DNA from 2 places in the Nocardia wallacei genome. Region 1 is predicted to be linked to the other one. Evidence: riboswitches for the same ligand, from Rfam matches in the RefSeq annotation. Region 1 holds a riboswitch; the other holds the start of a gene.
The links. A riboswitch is a leader RNA that binds a small molecule or an ion and turns the genes downstream of it on or off. The one in region 1 is predicted to bind cyclic di-AMP.
Positions count from the first base shown of each region.

Region 2: linked by a shared signal. The riboswitch ahead of NWFMUON74_RS36465 (C40 family peptidase) and the one ahead of NWFMUON74_RS03235 (transglycosylase family protein) in region 1 are both predicted to bind cyclic di-AMP.

Region 1 covers NZ_AP023396.1:689,774-696,314, forward strand. The annotation lists gene NWFMUON74_RS03225 (helicase-associated domain-containing protein) at 1-204, opposite strand, end outside; gene NWFMUON74_RS03230 (hypothetical protein) at 306-494, shown strand; gene NWFMUON74_RS03235 (transglycosylase family protein) at 578-1,225, opposite strand; cyclic di-AMP (ydaO/yuaA leader) riboswitch at 1,235-1,421, opposite strand; gene NWFMUON74_RS03240 (hypothetical protein) at 1,694-1,915, opposite strand; gene NWFMUON74_RS03245 (cold-shock protein) at 2,096-2,509, shown strand; gene NWFMUON74_RS03250 (DUF2771 domain-containing protein) at 2,595-3,128, opposite strand; gene NWFMUON74_RS03255 (MFS transporter) at 3,155-4,894, opposite strand; gene NWFMUON74_RS03260 (glutaminyl-peptide cyclotransferase) at 4,928-5,710, opposite strand; gene NWFMUON74_RS36810 (DUF3027 domain-containing protein) at 5,728-6,541, shown strand, end outside.
Region 2 covers NZ_AP023396.1:7,733,068-7,739,608, forward strand. The annotation lists gene NWFMUON74_RS34735 (SDR family NAD(P)-dependent oxidoreductase) at 1-1,937, shown strand, start outside; gene NWFMUON74_RS34740 (RNA-binding S4 domain-containing protein) at 1,914-2,309, opposite strand; gene NWFMUON74_RS36465 (C40 family peptidase) at 2,350-2,916, opposite strand; cyclic di-AMP (ydaO/yuaA leader) riboswitch at 3,027-3,190, opposite strand; gene NWFMUON74_RS34750 (hypothetical protein) at 3,396-3,641, opposite strand; gene NWFMUON74_RS34755 (AAA family ATPase) at 3,787-4,974, shown strand; gene NWFMUON74_RS34760 (epoxide hydrolase family protein) at 5,137-6,267, shown strand; gene NWFMUON74_RS34765 (acyl-CoA dehydrogenase family protein) at 6,326-6,541, opposite strand, start outside.

The DNA.
Region 1 (6,541 bases):
GGCGCGCTGCTCGGCGCGGGCGGCCAGCACCGACATCGAGGACGGCAGCGGCACCGCCAGATCGGGCCGCAGCTCGAGCAGCGTCACCAACTCGTCGTCCGAGCGGGCGGCCAGCCAATCGGCCAGCGACGCGACGTCGACGGAACCGGTGGCTGTCGTGGAGTGCTCGTCCCCGGCCCGGGGTGCGTCGTCGGTCGTGGTCATCCCATCCAGCGTACGGCCGGGCGCGGTGCGCCGCTGGGCCGCCGTCACACAGCGCCGCGGCGGCCGGACACGACCGCTCGGTTCCATGCCAGAATTGGGCCGTGGTGAACAAATCGAAGAAACCTTATGTCGACAACGGCTGGCCGCAGGTCGCCAATGGCGACCACGCGGTGACCGAACTCTCGTCGACCCGTTCCGGTGGGCTCTCGCCCTACGGGGAGGACACCGAATTTCCGGTGCCTGCCGAAGAGGTGCCCTACGTGCACCCGCACACGGTCATCAACCGCTGACCGATCGACGACAAGGCCCCCGTACCGTGCCGGTGCGGGGGCCTTGTTGTAAGGATTCGGGCCGTAAAGGGTTCGGGGAACGCTCAGTTGGGCAGCAGGCCCTTGTTCGCCTCGAAGAAGTCGACCACCTGCGGGTCGAGCTTGACGCCGTTGGCCTTCGCGGCGTTCAGCACGTCGAGGGCGGGCTGGGGCACCTGGATGCCCTGCGACTGCGCGACGGCGATGGCCTTGTCGACGGCCTGGAAGACTTCCTGGCTGCGGTCGGCGGGCGCCTGGGTCTGCTGCGGGGCCGCCTCGCTCTGGGCCGTGGGGCTCCAGTGCGGCGTCTGCCGGGCGGGGGCCGGAGCGGTGCGCTCCTCGGCGGCGCCGTTCAGCCCGAGACGGGACGAGCAGGACGGCCACGCGCCCCAGCCCTGGGAGGCGAGGACCTTCTCGGCGACGGCGATCTGCTGCTCGCGGCTGGCCTGGTTGGCGGCCGGGGCGTACTCGGTGCCGCCGTGCGCGGCCCAGGTGCCCTGCGAGAACTGCAGTCCACCCTGGTACCCGTTACCGGTGTTGATCCCCCAGTTGCCGCCGGACTCGCACTGCGCGAGTTTGTCCCACTCCTGGTCGGGTGCCGCGGCGGCGTTCCCGGCGAGAGCGATACCCGCGCCGCCCACGATCGCGCCCGTGACGGCGACCTTGGCGACGGTGCGGCCGGTGTTGGTCGGCTTGCGATGGCGTCCACTCATATCGGGTCGTCTTCCTCTCGTACGCGCCTGCGAGGTGAGCTGTCGGGTTCGGACTGAGAGGCCGTCCGGTCCCGGTGCACCTCGCGGTGCGGTGGGACTTCACCCCAAGGAACCGATCGGTGGCGAACGGTCCCGCTTCCCTGCGTAGGGAACGTGGGTTCCCCGCCCTCGCCCCTGCTTCCGTCGGGGTCCGTACCCGCGGGGCGAGGCTCGGTGCGGCGGGCCGGTGGTTCCGGGACTGCTCCCGGCTGCGTTAGACCGTACGACGATTGCCGCGAAAAATCACCATTTGGTAACCGGCGTGTATGGCCGGGTCTCGGTCCGCCGCAACGCCTTCCGTATCGCGTCTGCGCTGGTGAGTGCGGCGTGTCACGGTGATGCATCGGCCGTGACCGTCCCGTGACCCTTCCGTGATGTGATGAGAATCACATGTGTAGCGCGATAACGAACTGGGCAAATACCGGACGGCTACCGTGACCGGCGGCCGGACCAGAGCGCGAAGACCACCGCGAGCAGCAGTCCCAGCGGCGTTCCGATCATCGCGACCAGGTACAGCCACAGTCCGGGCTCGCCGTCGGACACGATCGGTGTGAGGAAAATGGCGACGACGGCCAGCACGCCGATCGCGAACAGACCCAGGGCCGCGTACAGGAGCGGATCGCCGGAACGGCGCGGGGAGGACTCGGGCATTACTGCACCGTAAAACTGGTGTGCTCGGCGGATCGGCACCGGGGTAGACTCGATGCCAATCGCGTCCTGCATAGCTGTGTAGGGCGCGTTCTTTTCGCACGCAGACGAGTCCCGGAATCGATTCCGGGACAAAGGTTGTGCCCGGGAGGTCCGGGCATCGATGACGAACGGGTGAGCGCAGTGCCGACCGGCAGGGTGAAGTGGTACGACGTCGAAAAGGGCTTCGGCTTCCTTTCCCAGGACGAGGGTGAGGACGTCTATGTTCGGTCGTCTGCGTTGCCCAAAGGTGTCGAGGCGTTGAAGCCCGGGCAACGAGTCGAGTTCGGGATGGCGGCCGGGCGGCGCGGTCCGCAGGCGCTGAGCCTGAAGCTCCTGGAGCCGCCGCCCTCCGTGCGCGGCGGTCAGGCGCGCAAGGAGCCCGCCGCGCATCCCCGCCAGGCGCCCGACGACCTGCACGGCATGATCGAGGACATGATCACGCTGCTGGAGGCGAAGGTGCAGCCGGATCTGCGCAGGGGCAAGTACCCCGATCGCAAGACGGCCCAGCGCATCGCCGAGGTGGTGCGGGGCGTCGCCCGCGAGCTGGATCAGTAATCCCGGCGCCGCGTGTTCGCGGGCCTGCGGCTCGCGTCGGAGCGGCCGCGAGGTCGTGCCGAGAGGTTGTGGGGGCAGGCGCTTTTCAGGCGGTTCGGATGGACCAGGCCTGGTACGGGGCGAAGGATTCGGCGCCGGTCTCGTCCCGGGTGGGGACGACCAGTTGGACTTCCACGCCTGCCAGGCGCAGGTCCGGTTCGGGGTGGGAGGGGACGGTGATCGCGAGCGTGCCCTCGGGGTAGTCGCGGTAGGAGGCGAGGCGTTGCACCGCGGTGCCGTCGGGCAGGTCGTACTCGAGCACCATCACCCAGGGGGCATCGGCGATGTGGCGGGGCAGCGAAAGTTGCAGGGGCGCACCGGCTGGGGTGGGCAGGGTGACCGTGGTGGCGCCCTCGCGGCAGTTCAGGCCGAGCTGGCCGCTCGCGTCGGACTGCGTCACCTCGCAGAAGCGGTACGGCGGCACGGTGGCGGCGGTGCCGTGCGCGTAGGCGGTGATCTCCGGGTCCGGCTCGTCGGCATTGCGGACCGCCACGGCCACCACGGCGGCGACGGCGACCACCACCACGAGTACCGCAGCCGCCGCCAGCGCGAGGATCGTGCGGGTACCGAGCTTGGGCATGGCGTATTTCCTGTCGGCTCGTCGGGTCAGTTCGAGGTGGCGGGGCGGGCCGAATCGCCGGACAGGCCGGGAACTTCCTGTTTCGCGTGTTGCGGCCGGTTGCCGCCCCAGCCGGGCAGCAGCGAGTGACCACGGTAGCTCACGTAGGTCTGGATCAATCCGATCGCGAGTACCGCGGTGACGACGGCGAAACCCTTCCAGTACACGGTCGGCAGCAGCACGCCGCCCGCGCCGCCGATCACCCACGCCAATTGCAGCACCGTCTCCGAACGGCCGAAACCGGAGGCGATCGACTCCGGCGGCAGGTCGTCCTGGATCGACGCGTCCAGCGACACCTTCGCCAGCGCGCTCGCGCCGGACGCCACCAGCGCCGCGGCCGCCGCGCCCAGCAGATTGTCGAGCAGCGTCGCGAACAGGGCGACGATCGTGCACGCGGCCGTGCAGGTCACGACGATCAGGGCCGGGCGGCCCAGCTTCATCCGAGCGCCCGAGGCATTGCCGACGAAGTTGCCGACCGCGGCCGCCGCGCCGACCACACCCAGCATCGCCGCCTGCTGCACCGGGCGGTGCTCGGTCGATTTGGCGACGAAGGCCACGTAGAAGGTGAGGAAGCCGGTCAGCACCCGGACCGTGCCGTTGCCCCACAGCCCGGTCACCACCGCCCGGCCCAGCGGCTGACGGCGGCGGCTCGGTTTCACCGGCTGCCCGTCGCGCGACACCGCGGTGCGGGCGTCCTTCTTGTGGTAGCCCAGCGTCGCGGGCACCTCGCCCTCGGTGACCTCCACCCAGGACGGGATCCGCAGGCTCAGATACGCGCCGGCGGCGGCGATCAGCGCCGCGAACACCAGCGCGCCCGGCGATCCGGCCACCGCCGCGACCACACCGGCCACCGCGCCGGCGCCGAGCGTGCCGCCCACCAGACCGAACACCGTGAGCCGGGAATTGGTGCGCACCAAGTCGATATCCGGTGGCAGCACCCGCGGCGTGACGGCGCTCTTCAGCACCGCGAACGATTTGCTCAGGATCATCATGCACAGCGCGAGCGGATACAGCGCCCAGCCGTCGACGTTGAAGATCAGCAGGAACGCGATCACTATTCGCACGGCGAACGAGGCGGCCAGCGCCACTCGGCGGCCGTGCTGCAACCGGTCCAGCAGCGGCCCGATCAGCGGCGCGATCACCGCGAACGGGGCGATCGTGATCAACAGGTACAGCGCCACCTTGGATTTGGACTCGGCGGTGGCGCTGGCGAAGAACAGCGTGTTGGCCAGCGCGACGGCGATGGCGGCGTCGAGGGCGAAATTGGCCATCGTCGCGTACACCAGTGCGGTGAGCCCGGACCGGTCGGCGCCGTCGGCTTTCGCGGCGCGCTGGAAGGAGTGGAAACCCTTCTCGGTCAGTTCGAGGCTGCGCATCGCGACGACCCGGGTCACCGTCAGCTTGCGCGGGACCCGTTGGCGGCCTTTGATTTTCGTGGTGTCCGCGGGTGGTGGCGGTTCCGGCGCGGGCTGTTGCGGCGGTGGCTCCGGTTGCGGAGCCCGCGGCGGGAGGTCGCGGGGCGGTTGCCCGGCGGCCAAGCGGCGCGTGACGAATTCGGGTACGTCGGGGTCGCCGCCGTGCTCGGGCAGCGGCGGCAGCGGACGGCGGGGCGGGGCACTCGGGGGCGGCGGATACCGGTCGTAACCGGGATGCCGCCGATTGAGCGGGTACTCCTCGCCGTCCCACGGACCTGGTTCGGTTCCGGAGGAATCGCGGGAGGCAGCCACACAACGAGTCTATGGGTCGCCCCGCCGGGCCGTTCACGCCGGGACGAAGCGAACCTCGAACAGGACCGGCCAGTACTTGCCGGTGATCAGGAACCGGTCGGTGCCGGGGATCTGGGCGATTCCGTTGAGCACGTCGACACCGGCGCGCTCGGTCGGCGAGAGCAGCCCGCCCGCGTCGATATCGCCCAGCACCGCGCCGCTCTCGGGATCGATGCGCAGGATGTGGTCGGTGTGCCAGACATTGGCGTAGACCGAACCGTCTGCGGCGCAATCCAGTTCGTTGAGCCTGGCGTTGTGGTGGCTGGTGAGCCGGATCGAGCCGACCGCGTCGAAGGTGACCGGGTCGCGGAAGGTGAGGGTGTCGCTGCCGTCGCTCATCACCAGGCGGTCGCCGCGGGTGCACAGGCCCCAGCCCTCGCCGTCGTAGTGGACGCGGCCGCGCTCGGCCAGGGTGATCGGGTCGCGGGCGAAGGCGGTTTCGTTCTTCCAGGTGAGTTGCCACACAGTGGAGCTCGCGCGGGTGATGCCCTCGCCGAAGTATTCGGCGGGCAGTTCGGCGCGCGCGGTGCGGCCCGCGTCGGTCAGGTCGGTGACGCGCACCTCGGAGCGGCCCGCGAGACCGGTGCTCTCGTAGAGCAGGCCGTCGTGGATTTCCAGGCCCTCGGTGAACGCGCCGCGGTCGTGCGGGCGGGTCGCCACCACCTCGACACGCAGCGGCGGAGCGCTGTCCGGGCGGTCACAGGCGACGGTTCCGGTGACCACCGCGGCCAGCAAGATCGGTCCGGTCGCGGCCCACGCACGGCGTTTGCGCTTCATACGGCAAAATGTAGGACGTGAGCGCAGTATCTGTTTCGGAGTCCGGTGTGCGACCGATCCTCGCGGAGGCGGTCGACCTGGCTCGGCGTGCGCTCTCGGAGCTGCAGCCGACGGGTGTCGGCGAGCATCTGGGCGTCACCGCGGAAGACGAGTGCGCGGCCACCCACCACTTCGCGGCCACCCTGCCCGGCTACGCCGGATGGCAGTGGGCCGTGGTGGTGGCGGCGCCGCCGGAGGCCGAGTACGCGACGGTCAGCGAGTCCGCCCTGCTGCCCGGGCCGGACGCGCTGGTCGCCCCGAAGTTCGTGCCCTGGGACCAGCGCGTGCGCCCCGGCGATCTGGCGCCCGGCGACCTGCTGGCCCCGCAGCCCGACGACCCGCGCCTGGTCCCCGGATACCTGATCACCGGCGACCCGGTGGTCGACGAGGTGGCCGAGGAGATCGGCCTGGGCCGCAGCCGGGTACTCAGCCGTGAGGGCCGCGAAGAGGCCGCCGAACGCTGGTACGCCGAGTACGGCCCCGACACCGACATGGCCCGCGCCGCCCCCGCCACCTGCGGCGTCTGCGGCTTCTTCGTGCCCTTGGCCGGCGCTCTGCGCTCCGCGTTCGGCGTCTGCTCCAACGCCATGGGCGCCGACGGCCACGTCGTCCACACCGAATACGGTTGCGGCGCACACTCCGACACCGTTCTCCCCACCGGTGGCGGCTCTCCCCTCTACGAGGCATACGACGACGCCGCCGTCGAAATAATCCCCACCGCCCAACTCCGCTCCGCCGCCGAGGAGAAGCCCGCAGAGCCCGGGCGTGTCGAGTCCGCCGCCGCGGGTGAGT
Region 2 (6,541 bases), 790 kb from region 1:
GCGTCATCACCACGGCCGACCTGACAGCCGACTATTGGGCCGAGAACGCCTCCGGTGCGGTCGAATTCGCCTCGGCACTGGATGCGGCCGCCGCGCACGGCATGTCTACGGTCGTGGAGATCGCTCCCGACCCGACACTCGCCTCCATCGTCCGCGACAACCCGGCCTTCACCGACTCGACCTATCCCCTCGTGGTCGGCGACAACGAGGCCGAGTCGTTCCTCGAGGCGGTCGCCCGGCTCTACGCGTGTGGCCGGCTCGCGGCAGCGGCCCCGGACCATGATCCGGGCGACGCCGACACGCGCACGGAGAAGCCTTCTCCGGCAACGGGATACGAGTGGCTGCTCGCGAACCCACGTACCGCGGCACCGGAGCACGCCGTTGACAGCAGCGATGCGCCGAGAGTTGCCGCGGAGCTCACGGGCGCTCTTCCGGAGACGGCCGTATACGACCCCACGGTGGCTACGGCCACCGAGTGGGCGGCGTCGATTCTGACCGAGGAGTGCTGGGTGCCGGTGGATCGGCCGGATCGGGCCCTTCCGGCGGATCCGCCGTTCTACCAGGGGCTTGTGGTGGGGGAGTCCGCGGCGGCGGCGGGGCTCGAGGCGCATCTGAGCCGGCGGATACCGGCGCTGCGGATTACGCGGGAGCCGGTGGATGCCGGACCGATCGTGGCGTCGATGCTGGCCGATCACGCTGTCCCGACGGCGGTGGCGCTGGTGTGGGCGACACCGGAGTTGCCGGGGCCGGTGACGACCGGGGTCGCCGGGGCGTTGGATGTGCTGCAACGGCTGCAGGGCAGCGCGGCGGTCGCCACCTTGACGGTGGTGCTGACCGATCGGGCCTCCCTGACGCAGCACGCGATCGCCGGTCTGGTCCGGTCCCTGCAATTGGAGTCGCCGGTTCCTACCCGACTGATCTGGACCTCCGACGACGACCCGGCGCAGGTGGCGGATCTGGTGCTGGAACCCGCTGGGCCGCAGGAGGTTCGGGTCTTCGAGCACACGGTCAGCGCGCGGAGGTTCCGGACCGCACCCCGCGTGCCCGAGCCGATCGGCGTGCGGCCCGAGGGTACCTATGTGGTGACCGGTGGTCTCGGCACGCTCGGCTCGGTGGCCGCGCGCTGGCTGCTCGACGCCGGCGCCCGGGACCTGGTGGTGCTCACCCGCACCCCGCGCCCGCTGCCGCAGCTGCTCGACGGCCTGGACGACCGGATCGTCGTGGTCCGCTGCGACGTCACCGATCGCGCCGATCTGGCCAACGCCCTGTTCGACATCCGTGCCTGCGGCTCCACCATCCGGGGTGCGGTGCACGCGGCCGGAGTCCGCCGCGATGCCGAATTCGCCACTGTGACACCGGGTCTGCTGGCGGAACTGTTCGAGCCCAGGGCCGGTGCGGCCCGCCATCTGATCGATCTGACGGCGGCGGACCCGATCGATTTCGTGCTGCTGTCCTCCTCGGCCACCGGTGCGCTCGGGGCTCCCGGGCAGGCCGCCGACGCCGCCGCGCACGCCGCCCTCGACGCGCTCGCGCGCAACCGCGTCGACGACCGGGTGCGCAGTATCGGCTGGGGCCATTGGATATCAGGCCCGGTCACACCCACGACGGACGCGCGCTGGCGGCGCGCCGGTGTGACGCCCTTCGACGTGGCGCGCGGCACGGCCGTGCTGTCCGTCGCCCTCGCCCACCGCACCCCGGCCCTGCTGGCCGTGGACTACACCCCGACCGGCGACACCTCACCGATGGCGGCACGCCTGCGCAATACGATCCCGCCACACTCGACTCGACCACGCCGCGCCGCAGGCGACAGCACCGCCCTGCCCGGCCGTCCGGCAGCCGCTGCCCTGAGCACAGCACCGGCAGAAGACCTCCGCACCACTCGCCACCGCGATTCGCCTCGGGACGGGCGCTGCTCAGTCCGGGGCGCGGCCGAGTAGGCGGTCGGTTTCGCGGCGTTCGCGTTTGGTGGGGCGGCCGGAGCCGCGATCGCGGCGCGGCATGGTGGCGAGAATTTCCGGGGCAGGCGGGGGCGGAGACTTGTCGATCAGGCATTGGGCGGCGATCGCCGCGCCCACGCGCTTGGCGATGACTCGTTCCACGATGACGATGCGTTCTACGCCGTGCACTCGGACGCGCACTTCGTCGCCGGGTTTGATCTGATGAGCGGGTTTGACCGCGACGCCGTTGACGCGGACGTGCCCGGCTCGGCAGGCCGTCGCGGCCGCCGATCGAGTTTTGAACAACCGCACCGCCCACACCCAGGAATCGATCCGGGCGGTGCCGAGTGTCTGATCCGTTTCCGCGCGCATACGTTCAGAAGGTTACGCGCGGGCGGAGCGAGGCAACAGGTCAGGCGACGCGACGTGCGGTGACGATCGAGTCGGGGTTCAGGTTCGAGTACTCGACGGGCTCACCGGCCTGCGGCGCGTGCAGGATCTTACCGTCGCCGGCGTACATGGCCACGTGGCCGCCGCCGTTCTGGATGATCAGATCGCCGGGCTGCAGGTCCTGGTAGGCGACCGGCTTGCCGACGTGCGACTGCTCGAAGCTGGTGCGCGGCAGGTCGATTCCGGCCTGCTTGTAGGCCCACTTCACCAGGCCGGAGCAGTCGAAGCCGTTGGGGCCGTTGCCGCCCCAGACATACTGGGCGCCGATCTTGCTGCGTGCGGCGTCGAGGGCGATATCGCCGTTGGTGCTCGGCTTCTGCTGGTCGAACAGGCCGGGCATGGCCGGTCCGGGCGCCATCGCCTGCGGGGCCGCCAGGGACTGCTGGAAGCCCTTGATCTCGTCGGCGTGATCGGCGAGGGCCTGGTTGGCCTGGGCCACCTGCTGGTCGTACTCGGGGCCGAGCGGCACGTCGAAGTTGCCGAAGCCGGGGACATTGATGGTCGCTGCCTGCGCCGAAATGGCCGGCATAGCACCAGTGGAAGCGGCGACGGCGCCGAAAACCAGCGCACCCTTCACGGAATTCGGGAGCCGAGATTCCCGCTGCAAGCTGTGTTTACCCACCGAGCTGAGTCTCCTGTTTCTTCCTGCCCACCCACCGACCGGGTTAGCTGACGGGTTCGGGCCGGGAAGTTCGGCCCTACCCGATCGGCCTTGTGACCGAAAGGGATTCACCCCACAAACCTGGGTCCCCGGCTCGATGATCGGGCTGCCCACCCGACCACCGATTAGGCGGTAACTCGATGGGCCGCCTCGCCTGCGAAGCGACTGCCTCCATCGGGTCACGAAGAGATTACGACGAGCGCGCCGTGTTGTCCACCCCACAGCGCAGCGTGTTCGGCCGCGTCCGCGAACCGCCAGCCCAGCTTCCGATTTCGCGTGTTCGGGCCGGTGATAACGACTCGGCATCACGGCCTGCGACGGTGTTATCGAACCGAGAAGCGCCGGCGTTACCGCTCCAGCGCGCGCTCCAGTGCCGTGATCCGCTCGCGCGCCTCGGCCAGTTCGACCTCCAGCCGGCCCAGCGCTATCACCAGCGGGCCGACCGCGAGATCGGCGACCAACTGCGGATCGTCGAGACCCTGCTCGATCGCCGACACGATGTTGCGGCGGATGCGGGTGGCCACCGGAGCGTTCTCGGGCACGTTCCAGGATTCGACGACCTCGACCACGGTGGGGGCGGCTTCCTCCGACATGACTCTCCCTGCGCTGGGACCGGTTTCGTGACGTTCTCCAGCGTAGGTACCCGCTCGCGGGGCCTGCATGCCGGACGATAGCTATCTCTAGGGCTTTCGGTAGATGCCACGAGAATCTGGTCACGACCCGCTACGGTGTTCGGGCATGGACCCCGTGCGGAATCCGTATGCCCCCGGCGCCGGTCAGCGACCGCCCGAACTGGCCGGACGCGCCAAGCAACTCGACACCTTCGATGTCGTGCTCGAGCGCGTCTCGCGCGGACGTCCCGAACGCAGTGTGATGCTCACCGGGCTGCGCGGCGTCGGAAAGACGGTTCTGCTCAACCAGCTTCGCTCCATCGCCCGCTCGCGCGGTTGGGGCACCGGCAAATTGGAGGCCCGGCCCGACCAGGAGCTGCGCCGGCCGCTGGCCTCCGCGCTGCACATGGCGGTGCGGCAGGTGGCCGTGGCGCACCGCAATCAGGAGATGGTGGACGACTTCCTGGGGATCCTGAAGGCATTCGCCCTGCGCGCCACGGCCGACAAGGGCATGCGCGAGCGCTGGCAGCCCGGCATCGACGTCCCGGCCGTCACGGGGCGCGCGGATTCCGGCGACATCGAGATCGATCTGGTGGAGCTGCTGATGGAGGCCGGTCAGCTGGCGCAGGACAGCGGCGTCGGCATCGCGATCTTCATCGATGAGATGCAGGACCTCGGCCCGGCCGACATCTCCGCCATCTGCGGCGCGTGCCACGAGCTGAGCCAGGAGGCGGCGCCGCTGATCGTGGTGGGCGCGGGCCTGCCGCATCTGCCCGCGGTGCTGTCGGCGTCGAAGAGCTACTCCGAGCGACTGTTCGGCTACCACCGGATCGACCGGCTGGACCGCGAGGCCGCCGATCTGGCCCTGATCGCACCCGCCGAACGAGAGCAGGTGAAGTTCACCGAGGCGGCGCTGGACGTGCTGTACCACAAGGCCGACGGCTACCCGTACTTCGTGCAGGCCTACGGCAAGGCGACCTGGGATGTGGCGGCACAGAGCCCGATCGGCGCCGAGGACGTCGAGCTGGCCGCGCCCGCCGCCGAGGAGGAACTGGCGGTCGGCTTCTTCGGCTCGCGGTACGAGCGGGCCACCCCCGCCGAGCGAGAGTACATGCGCGCCATGGCCGATCTGTCCGGCGACGACGGCCCGGTGGCCACCGCGGCGGTGGCCAAGGAGCTGGGCCGCAAGCCCGCCTCGCTGTCACCGGCCCGCGACGGGCTGATCAAGAAGGGGCTGATCTACTCCGCCGAGCGCGGCACCATCGGCTTCACGGTCCCGCATTTCGGACGGTACCTGCGCAGCGTCAGCACCTGAGCGACCCGCGCGGCGATCACGGCATACGGACGCAGCGCCCGCGGGCGGCAGCGGTCGTCGAGTATTTCTACGGATATCTAGCGAAGTACGGAGATTGTTGTAGAAAGACCTCACGAAGTTCTAGGACCGGACCGTTCCTAGTTGATTCCTACCGTTGCCTCCATGAGCAGCAGCACGGAGATTCAACCCTTCCACATCGACATCCCGCAGTCGGAGCTGGCCGACCTGCGTCGGCGGCTGGCCGAGACCCGCTGGCCCGCGGAGCTTCCCGGTCCGGCACGCAGCCGGGGCGTGCCGGTCGAGGAGATTCGCGAGCTGGCTCGATACTGGGGCAGCGAGTTCGACTGGCGCGCGGCGGAGCGGCGGCTCAACGAGGTTCCGCAATACCGCACCGAAATCGACGGCGTCGCAGTGCATTTCCTGCACGTGCGCTCCGCGGACCCCGACGCGATACCGCTGGTGCTGAATCACGGATGGCCGAATTCCGTCGCCGAGTTCACCGACCTGATCGGGCTACTGACCGAACCCGAGGATCCGGCGGCGCAGGCATTTCACGTGGTGGCGCCGTCGGTTCCGGGATTCGGCTGCTCGGACGCGCCGCGCGAGACGGGCTGGACCGTCGAGCGCGTCGCATCGATGTGGGCACGGCTCATGGCCCGGCTCGGCTACGACCGCTATCTGGTGCAGGGTGGCGACCTGGGCAGCTACGTGGCCACGGCGCTGGCCGACGCGGCGTCGGAACATGTTGCGGGCCTGTACATCACCGGCGGGCTCGGCTTTCCGACCGAGGCCGACGTCCCGGAGCTGACCGAGGCGGAGCACGCGGCCTACACCGCCATGATGGCGGCGGACTGGGTGACCGGCGTCGACCACCACGCGCTGCTGCGGTCGGCGCCGCAGACCTTCGACTTCGGCTGGAGCGATTCTCCGGTGGCGGCGCTGGCCTGGATGTGGCAGAAGTTCCACGACTTCAGCGCCGCCGGTCCGCTCGCCGACGCGATCGACCGCGACGCCTTCCTGACGAATCTGAGCATCTACTGGTTCACACGCTCGTTCGGCACGTCGGCCTGGCCGTATTACGACAGCATCGGCTTCGCCTGGCCGCGGGGTTCGGCGGCGGTGCCGACCGGGGTCTACAGCGGCCCGCCCGGCGTCCGGCGGCTCGCCGAACGCACCGCGAAGATCGCGCACTGGCCGGCGGACAATCCGGCGGGCCATCACTTCATCGCCATGGATCGGCCCGACGCGTACGCCGCCGACCTGCGCAGATTCGTAGCGGCCAGCAGTCGTTAGCACTCTCGAGATAAAACTTCCTATATCTAGTCGAAAGATTAGATATAGGAAGATTGCGCTACGGCGTCGCGCCCGGGCGGGTGGACGGCAGGAACGGCGTGAGCAGATTCTGCTCGGTGGACGGGCCGAACTGCCATTCGGCGATCCACGGTCCGGTGCCCTCGCTCGGATCGGACACGCCCTGCTCGAGCCATTGGTACCGGCCGTCGAGCACCCCGCGGGCGACCGCGGTATCGGCGTCGTCGGTGTTGTCCCACAGCTCGTCGAACAGGCG